DNA from 2 places in the Anaerobacillus sp. ABD4_527 genome. Region 1 is predicted to be linked to the other one. Evidence: a T-box and tRNA genes for the amino acid it is inferred to sense, from the RefSeq annotation. Region 1 holds a T-box; the other holds one or more tRNA genes.

Evidence for each region. A T-box is a leader RNA that pairs with one kind of tRNA and senses whether it is charged. The one in region 1 lies ahead of tyrS (tyrosine--tRNA ligase), so its partner is inferred to be a tRNA-Tyr.
Region 2: it encodes a tRNA-Tyr, which carries the amino acid that the T-box ahead of tyrS (tyrosine--tRNA ligase) is inferred to sense. The anticodon was not compared.

The regions. Positions count from the first base shown of each region.
Region 1 is NZ_JBSWXZ010000001.1:1,404,927-1,409,342, reverse strand. Features, by position in the region: gene ACXAHI_RS07425 (transglycosylase domain-containing protein) at 1-1,755, opposite strand, end outside; T-box leader at 1,891-2,116, shown strand; gene tyrS (tyrosine--tRNA ligase) at 2,167-3,438, shown strand; gene rpsD (30S ribosomal protein S4) at 3,540-4,142, opposite strand.
Region 2 is NZ_JBSWXZ010000001.1:775,691-780,106, forward strand. Features, by position in the region: gene ACXAHI_RS04000 (DUF3900 domain-containing protein) at 1-54, shown strand, start outside; gene ACXAHI_RS04005 (SDR family oxidoreductase) at 100-840, opposite strand; gene ACXAHI_RS04010 (bifunctional 5,10-methylenetetrahydrofolate dehydrogenase/5,10-methenyltetrahydrofolate cyclohydrolase) at 967-1,812, opposite strand; ZMP/ZTP riboswitch at 1,852-1,934, opposite strand; tRNA gene ACXAHI_RS04015 (tRNA-Arg) at 2,115-2,188, opposite strand; tRNA gene ACXAHI_RS04020 (tRNA-Gly) at 2,272-2,345, opposite strand; tRNA gene ACXAHI_RS04025 (tRNA-Gln) at 2,350-2,424, opposite strand; tRNA gene ACXAHI_RS04030 (tRNA-Tyr) at 2,429-2,513, opposite strand; tRNA gene ACXAHI_RS04035 (tRNA-Met) at 2,528-2,604, opposite strand; tRNA gene ACXAHI_RS04040 (tRNA-Pro) at 2,616-2,692, opposite strand; tRNA gene ACXAHI_RS04045 (tRNA-Arg) at 2,715-2,791, opposite strand; tRNA gene ACXAHI_RS04050 (tRNA-Leu) at 2,800-2,884, opposite strand; gene kynU (kynureninase) at 3,028-4,329, shown strand; gene ACXAHI_RS04060 (hypothetical protein) at 4,393-4,416, shown strand, end outside.

The sequences.
Region 1 (4,416 bases):
TGTTCGATCATCTAATGTCAGGGTGCTAAAGCCCATTTTTACCAGGTATTCTGTAGCTTCTACCGGGTTTAGCTTAGAGTAAATACGAGCAGCTGGAACGTTATAAGATCGTTCAAGAGCCTTTCTTGCTGTTACTAGACCATGATAGTTTGAAGAGTAGTTGTTAGGGTTAAATGCATTTTTCCCCTTAATTGGAAGGTCAGGAACAATGTAGCCTGGCTGAACCTTTCCGATCTCCATGGCTGGCGCATAATCTAGTAATGGTTTCATCGTTGATCCGTTTGACCGGTATGCATTGGTCGCATGGTTAAGAGCTTCTTGGCTAAAGTCTCTACCCCCAACAAATGATAGGATCTTTCCTGATTTATTCTCGATTAGTATTCCGCCGACTTGCATTGGATATTCTTTGTTGACCATTTCTCCCGTTTCAGGGTCTTGTACAGATACTGTTTTAGGGCTTTGGAAATAGCTGCCGTTATCAAGAACTTTATCCCTCGCAGCATTCATCGATTCGTATACGTTCTTATCGATCGTTGTGTGGATCTTATAACCATTCTTTCTAAGCTCTTTTTCAGCATTATTCATAAACTCTATGAAAATCTTTGAATCTTTTTCTACTTCAGCCCATTTAAGTCCCATTTTCTCAGCACTTTGTTCTACTGTTCTTGATGTAACGTTTGCATCATACGTAATCCTATTGTATTGATTGACGCTTTCTGCAAGTTTCTCCCCGTCGTAGCCCTCTTCGTTGGCGATTTGCTCGGCGAGGACAGTTTTCGCACGATCTTCAATTTCAAACGTCAAGTATGGATACTTCTCAAATGGTGAAGGAGAGGACTTTGCTAAATTTCCTTCGATATCGTATTCTTTTGCTTTATTGTATTCTTCCTCAGTTATCGACCCTTCTGTATACATGCGGTAGAGGACAAAATTCATCCGGTCGATACCAGGTGTAAGATCATCTTTCACGACTCCTGAGTTTGTAAAAGGAGTGTATGTATACGGGTTTTTCGGTAGTCCGGCAATGAAAGCTGCTTGTGGTAGGTTTAATTCACTAGCGCTCACACCAAAGATTCCTTGTGCCGCAGATTGAATACCTGCAATGTTTCTGCCAGAAGCATTTCGACCGAACGGTACGACATTAAGGTATGCTTCAAGAATTTCTTCTTTTTCAAAGAAATTTTCAAGGCGCAAAGCTAAAAGCATTTCTTTCGCTTTACGTTCAAACGATACTTCTCTCGTTAATATTTGGTTTTTCACAAGCTGTTGAGTCAACGTACTACCACCGGTACGATCTTCAGAGTTCGTGAGCTCTTGAAGAATCGCTCGTCCAATTGCTTTTGGAACAATGCCTTCGTGGTCATAAAAATATTCGTCTTCAGTTGAAATGACTGCCTTTTGTACTAAAGGGGACACGTCTTTTAAATCGACTTCCTTTCTCTCTATATCAGATCGAAAGTTACCGAGAAGAACATCGTCAGCAAAGAATATCTCACTTGTTTCTTCATAGTTATAGACGTCTCTCTTCATCTCATCATAGGATCGAATCGGTTCATCTTTTACTAGAGATGCAAAGTAACCTGCACCAACACCTCCGGCAAACAAGCCGCCCATAAGCCCAAGTACTAGAAAAATTAAGAATAAATTCCAAACAACTTTATAAGCGATCCTTGAGCCAGTTAAGATGTTGTACTCTTGCAATCTATCGATGAACGCGTTCCACTTCGACCTGATAGAAGAAAAAAGCTCTCGCATTCCTATACCTCCTCAATTAATCCTATATATTATAGCATATCTAGTCGATATTTGTATAAAGCTTCCTTAAGGAACAGGGGCTAGAATTGACATTGAGGTACAAAGTATGATATTAATTTAGTTAGATTTTTAAACGGGTATGCGAAGAGTGGACGAAGTAGCGTTTTCCTCCCTATTTCAGAGAGTTGGTGGCTGGTGTGAACCAATATAAAGGGAAATGTGAATTACTTCCATGAGCATCTGGTGTGAATGGCGAAATGCCTGTGTAGCATCAAGACGGACCAGGCCGTTATCCTGATGAAGTGGGAGGAAGGTTATTTCCTTCAACAAGGGTGGTACCGCGATCAAACTCGTCCCTTACCAGGGACGGGTTTTTTTATGTTGAAATTTACTTTAAAAGGAGTCAGTAACATGCATATTTTAGATGAACTAGAAGCTAGAGGGTTAATCAATCAGGTAACTGATGAAGAGGGTCTTAAGAAAGAGCTTTCCGAAAAGAGCATTGGAATCTATTCTGGTTTTGATCCGACTGCAGATAGTCTGCATATAGGACACCTTCTTCCAGTACTTGCTCTTAGAAGGTTTCAGCTTGCTGGTCATACACCGATCGCACTAGTTGGAGGTGCGACGGGACTTATTGGAGATCCGAGTGGACGTGCGAATGAGAGGACACTAAATTCTGAGGACATCGTTCAAGAATGGACGAACAAGCTACAAGGACAGCTCGCTCGCTTTCTTGATTTTGAAACTAGTGAAAACCCTGCAAAAGCTGTGAACAACTTTGATTGGATCGGCGGGTTAAACATCATTCCATTTCTACGTGATATTGGAAAGAACTTTGGATTGAACTACATGCTAGCAAAAGATTCTGTTTCGTCCCGTCTCGATGCAGGTATCTCTTTCACTGAGTTCACGTACATGATTCTTCAGTCTTATGATTTTCTTGAATTGTATCGTAATGAAAACTGCCGTCTGCAAATAGGGGGTAGCGATCAGTGGGGGAACATTACTGCTGGACTAGAATTGATTCGTAAAGAAGAAGGATCTGAAGAAGGGGAGCGTCCTAAAGCATTTGGCGCAACGTTTCCACTCGTTACAAAGAGTGATGGATCTAAATTTGGTAAATCAGAAGGCGGTGCAATCTGGCTTGATGCAGATAAAACGTCTCCTTATGAATTCTACCAATTCTGGATCAATACGGACGATCGTGATGTAGTAAAATTCCTTTATTACTTTACTTTCTTGAGCGTCGAAGAAATTAAAGAACTTGAAGCTTCTAATAATGAAGCTCCTGAAAAGAGAGAGGCTCATCGTAAATTAGCTGAAGAAGTAACGAAACTTGTTCATGGTGATGAAAAGCTTCAGCAAGCGATCAACATTTCAAAAGCTCTGTTCAGCGGTGACATTAAAGAGTTGACTGCAGATGAAATTCGTCAAGGTTTCAAAGATGTACCTTCTTACCATGTTGAAGAGGAAGAAAAAGGCTTGATCGATTTGCTTGTAGAAGCTGGTATCTCATCTTCAAAGAGACAGGCTAGAGAAGATATTAAAAATGGTGCGATCTATATTAACGGAGACCGTAGTCAAGAAATGGACAAGGTCATTTCTTCTTCAGATCGAATTGAAGGACAATACGTTATAATTAGAAGAGGAAAGAAAAAATATTTCCTTCTTACATTCTGATCATGCAAGGCCGGTAATTATAATGTAATTACCGGCCTTTTGCTATCAGGATAAAAATAAAAAAAGCCTCGGACAAAAGTCCGAGGCTTTTATGAAACAACTTAACGAGAGTAGTACTCAACGATAAGAGCTTCAGTGATTTCTGCAGGAAGTTCAGAACGCTCAGGAAGGCGAGAGTACGTACCTTCAAGCTTATCTGCATCAAAAGTAAGGTATTCTGGAACAAAGTTGTTCACTTCAATAGCTTCTTTGATGATGTCAAGGTTGTTAGACTTCTCACGAACACCTAGTACTTGACCAGTTGCTACGCGGTAAGAAGGAATATCAACACGCTTGCCATCAACTGTGATGTGGCCGTGGTTAACTAGCTGACGAGCCTGGCGGCGAGTACGAGCTAGACCCATACGGTAAACTAGGTTATCAAGACGAGATTCAAGAAGAATCATGAAGTTCTCACCATGAACACCTTTCATTTTACCAGCATCATCGAAAAGACGACGGAATTGACGCTCAGTCATGCCGTACATGTGACGAAGCTTTTGCTTTTCTTGAAGCTGAAGTCCATATTCAGAAAGCTTTCTACGCTGGTTAGGTCCATGTTGACCTGGAGCGTAAGGACGCTTTTCCAATTCTTTACCTGTTCCACTTAGAGAAATACCAAGACGACGAGAAATTTTCCAACTTGGTCCTGTATAACGAGCCATAATTAGCTCCTCCTTTATCACTATTTTTATTGGTATAAAATAAAAACAGTGTCGCGATTCCAGATTATGCACATTATGTTTTCACACGCCTTCACCTTGCAGCCGGAGGTTACGCGGCGCACCTATTAATAGGAACATAATGAAATCATAAGCCGTCACGATGCTGCCATTTCTATTTTACACAACTGTCATTGTACCTTTTCTATCTACCCGTGTCAACTTGATTCGTTTCCTCGCTAGTCAGGTATTTCTACAAAAACTGAAAATTCTCTTC
Region 2 (4,416 bases), 630 kb from region 1:
TCGCTTCAGGAAGTTGTAGAGCGAATCTATAAAAAGAGTGAGAATGAATCATAAAAGCCAGCATTTGCTGGCTTTTTTTGTGTAGTAGCGCAATTTTTCCTATTGCATCGGTCGAACAACCACTTCATTAACGTTGACGTAATCAGGCTGTGTTAGTGCATAAACAACAGCACGTGCGATATCATCAGCTTGAAGCTTTTTCATCGATGCTGCACGATCTTTAAACATTTCTAGTACTTCGTCGTCAGTTATATGGTTTGTAAGTTCAGATTCTACTGCACCTGGAGAGATGTTTGTTACACGGACTCCTGTTTTCGAAAGTTCTTTTTCAAGTCCCATCGATAGTGCTCGAACAGCGTATTTTGTTGCACTATAGACGCTGCTAGAAGGGAATACTTCGTGACCAGCTACACTTGAAACATTCACGATGTGTCCGCTCTTCTGCTTAAGCATGTCAGGTAAGACGGCGTGAACACCGTGAAGAACACCGTTAATGTTTACGTCTACCATCTGAGTCCATTGATCCACTTCATCATTCTTCATGAACGAAAGTAGCATAACACCAGCATTGTTAATGATCATATCAACTTTGCCGTATGTATCTTTCGCTTGTTGAACCAAGTTTTCCATGTCCTCTTTTTTGGTTACATCCGTTTTCACTACGAGCGCTTTGCCGTTCGATTGATCATTTAAAGACTGAGCGAGATCAGTTAACTTCTCTTCTCGACGTGCGGCAAGTACCACGTTAGCTCCTTCATCTGCTAAATGACGTGCGATCGCTTCACCTATTCCGCTGCTTGCGCCTGTAACGAGTACAACTTTACCTTCTAATTTCATTATTCATGCTCCCTTCACTAATGATCTTTCATTACGAGACTAACACAGTATTCCCAAACCAATTAGTAAAATGCTCATGAAATGTGCTTTCCTACATAAAAAAACTCGGGGTCATACCCGAGTTTTTCGTTAGCTAGTTACAGATTTTTCTGCAGCATCTACCGTATGTTTTAATAACATCGCGATCGTAACAGGACCAACGCCTCCTGGAACAGGAGTAATCGCAGACGCCCTGTCTTTTGCTGTTTCGTATTCGACATCACCAATATTGCCTTTATTGTAACCAGCATCGAGGACGATCGCTCCTTCTTTGATCCATTCACCCTTGATGAACTCTGGCTTTCCTACGGCAGCAACTACGATGTCAGCTTGTCTAACATGAGTTGCCAAATTAACAGTTCTCGAATGACACGTTGTGACTGTAGCATTTTCATTTAAAAGAAGAGCACCAACGGGCTTTCCAAGGATAGGACTTCTTCCTACGACGACCGCATGCTTACCTTCAGGATTGATGTCATAGTCTTCCATAATCTTCATAATTGCTGCAGGTGTACAAGATGGGTATGTACCAAACCCTAGAGCAGTCTGTCCGTACCCTTCACTCGTCACCCCATCGACGTCTTTCTCGATCGCGATCGTCTCAAATGCAAGGCGTTCGTCGATTTGAGACGGCACAGGATGCTGAAGCAAAATACCATGGACAGAATCATCGCGGTTCAGTTCTTCTATGGTTTCAAGCAACGTTTCGGTGGTTGTTTCCTCTGGCAGATGAATCTTTTTTGATACGATTCCTATACGTTCACATGCATTTCCCTTCATTCGCACATATGTTTCAGAGGAAGGATCATCTCCAACAAGAATCGTTGCGAGGCTGGGCGTAACACCTTGTGTTTTAAGTGCTTCCACTCTTTCTTTAAGCTGTTCTTTCACACGATTTGCGACTGCTTTTCCATCTAATAATTTGGATTCTGACATGAACTGATTCCTCCTAGACAGTGTTAAGAAATATCACTATTTCTTCGCCCAGACGACCGGCTTTATTCATTACAGCTCCCTTGTGGTTACTTCCACATTTGTCGTCAGTTACTGCAATAAGGTTTCTACGGATATAGTAGCACATTAAGCGGGAAAATCAAGAGAGATGCGTGCGAATTTACGTAGAAATTAATAATAGGTTCATTTTTTGCGTGAATGTTCGCCTTTTGAACTCCTCGTCATTCTCTTAGCTCACAAAATAAAACCTCCGAGTGGTGTAACCACTCAGAGGTTTTGAGATACGCGCCTTAGAGGATTCGAACCTCTGACCCACAGCTTAGAAGGCTGTTGCTCTATCCAGCTGAGCTAAAGGCGCATGGTAGTATGTGTGATACGATAACTGAAAGTTAGTATACCACGTTTTCCATTCTTGGAAAAGTCTTAATTAAAATTATGTAATGGAGCGGGTGATGGGAATCGAACCCACGACATCAGCTTGGAAGGCTGAGGTTTTACCACTAAACTACACCCGCAAAATGGCTGGGCTAGCTGGATTCGAACCAGCGCATGACGGAATCAAAATCCGTTGCCTTACCGCTTGGCTATAGCCCAAAGATGGTGGAGGGGGACGGATTCGAACCGCCGAACCCTGAGGGAGCGGATTTACAGTCCGCCGCGTTTAGCCACTTCGCTACCCCTCCACTATTTAATTATATGGTAGCGGCGGAGGGGATCGAACCCCCGACCTCACGGGTATGAACCGTACGCTCTAGCCAGCTGAGCTACACCGCCACGCTATGTGATGGTCGGGAAGACAGGATTTGAACCTGCGACCCCTTGGTCCCAAACCAAGTGCTCTGCCAAGCTGAGCTACTTCCCGATTTCATCGCTATGTTATGTAATGGCGCGCCCGAGAGGAGTCGAACCCCTAACCTTCTGATCCGTAGTCAGACGCTCTATCCAATTGAGCTACGGGCGCATCTATTCTGGTGCGGGTGAAGGGACTCGAACCCCCACGTCGTAAGACACTAGATCCTAAGTCTAGCGCGTCTGCCAATTCCGCCACACCCGCATGTGGTTTCTTTCATTTCAGCGACAATTAATATAATAACACCCGTACCCAAAACCCGTCAATCATTATTTCAAAAAAACATTTAGTTTTTTCATATCGGGCGATGTAAGCGTTGACAGCTTCTCATTCTTTACCATACGATTATGATACTAAAGGAGCTGAGTAAATTGAGTGTACCACAGTCCATTTATTATGCAAAAGAGCTAGACGAAAAAGACCCTCTACGCCACTTCAAACATGAGTTTTATACTCCGGATCATTCCATTTACATGGATGGCAATTCACTTGGCCTTCTCTCAAAACGAGCTGAAGCTTCTCTACTCCAATCGATTGACGATTGGAAAACGCATGGAATCAATGGTTGGACAGACGCGGAGCAACCATGGTTTTATATGGCAGAAATGCTTGGCAAGATGACTGCACCCCTTATCGGAGCAAAAGAAGATGAAACGATCACAACAGGTTCGATCACCACTAACCTCCATCAAATGCTAACAACGTTTTACAAGCCAAGTGATAAGAAAACGAAGATCATCGCTGATTCACTCACTTTCCCATCAGATATATATGCAATAAAAGCACAGCTAGAGCTTCACGGATTATCACCAGATGAACACCTTATTCAAGTGCAAAGTTCAGATGGTCGTACGATCGATGAAGACGACATTATTAAGGAGATGACAAGCGAAGTCGCACTAGTCCTCCTCCCTTCTGTCTTGTATCGTAGCGGTCAATTACTCGACATCAAAAAAATAACGCGAGCAGCAAACGATAAAGACATCATAATAGGGTTTGATCTTGCGCATTCCATCGGTGTTATCCCACATCACTTACACGATTGGGGTGTTGACTTCGCGGTATGGTGCACGTACAAATATTTAAATAGTGGACCTGGTGGTGTCGGCGGTCTTTATGTTCATGAAAAACACCTAGGAAAGAAACCAGGTCTTGCAGGTTGGTTCAGCTCGAAGAAAGACGTTCAATTCGATATGAGTCATGACCTTGATCATGCACAAACCGCTGGAGCATTCCAAATCGGGACACCTCATATTTTCAGTATGGCTTCATTGATTGGTTCGTTAGAAATTTTTTCTGAAGCCGGCATTGAACAAATTCGAGAAAAGTCGTTAACGCTCACGAAGTACTTAATGGAGTTAACTGCTTTAAAACTGAATCGCTTTGGCTTCACATTAGCTAACCCTGCAGAGGACCATCGCCGTGGTGGCCATGTTTGTATAGAACACAATGAAGCTGCTAGAATTTGCAAAGCGTTAAAAAACAAAGGCGTGATTCCTGACTTTCGAGCTCCAAACGTCATTCGTCTTGCACCGATCTCCTTATATACGTCGTTTGAAGATGTGTGGAACGTTGTACATATATTAGAAGAAATCATGGCTACTAAAGAGTATGAGCAATTCACCAACAATCGAAACATCATCGCGTAAACACGTATAAAAAGTCCCTCAACATTCAATATTAAGATTGATTCAATAGAAGGAGGGACTTTTATGGAACAGTTGAATGAATTGGAG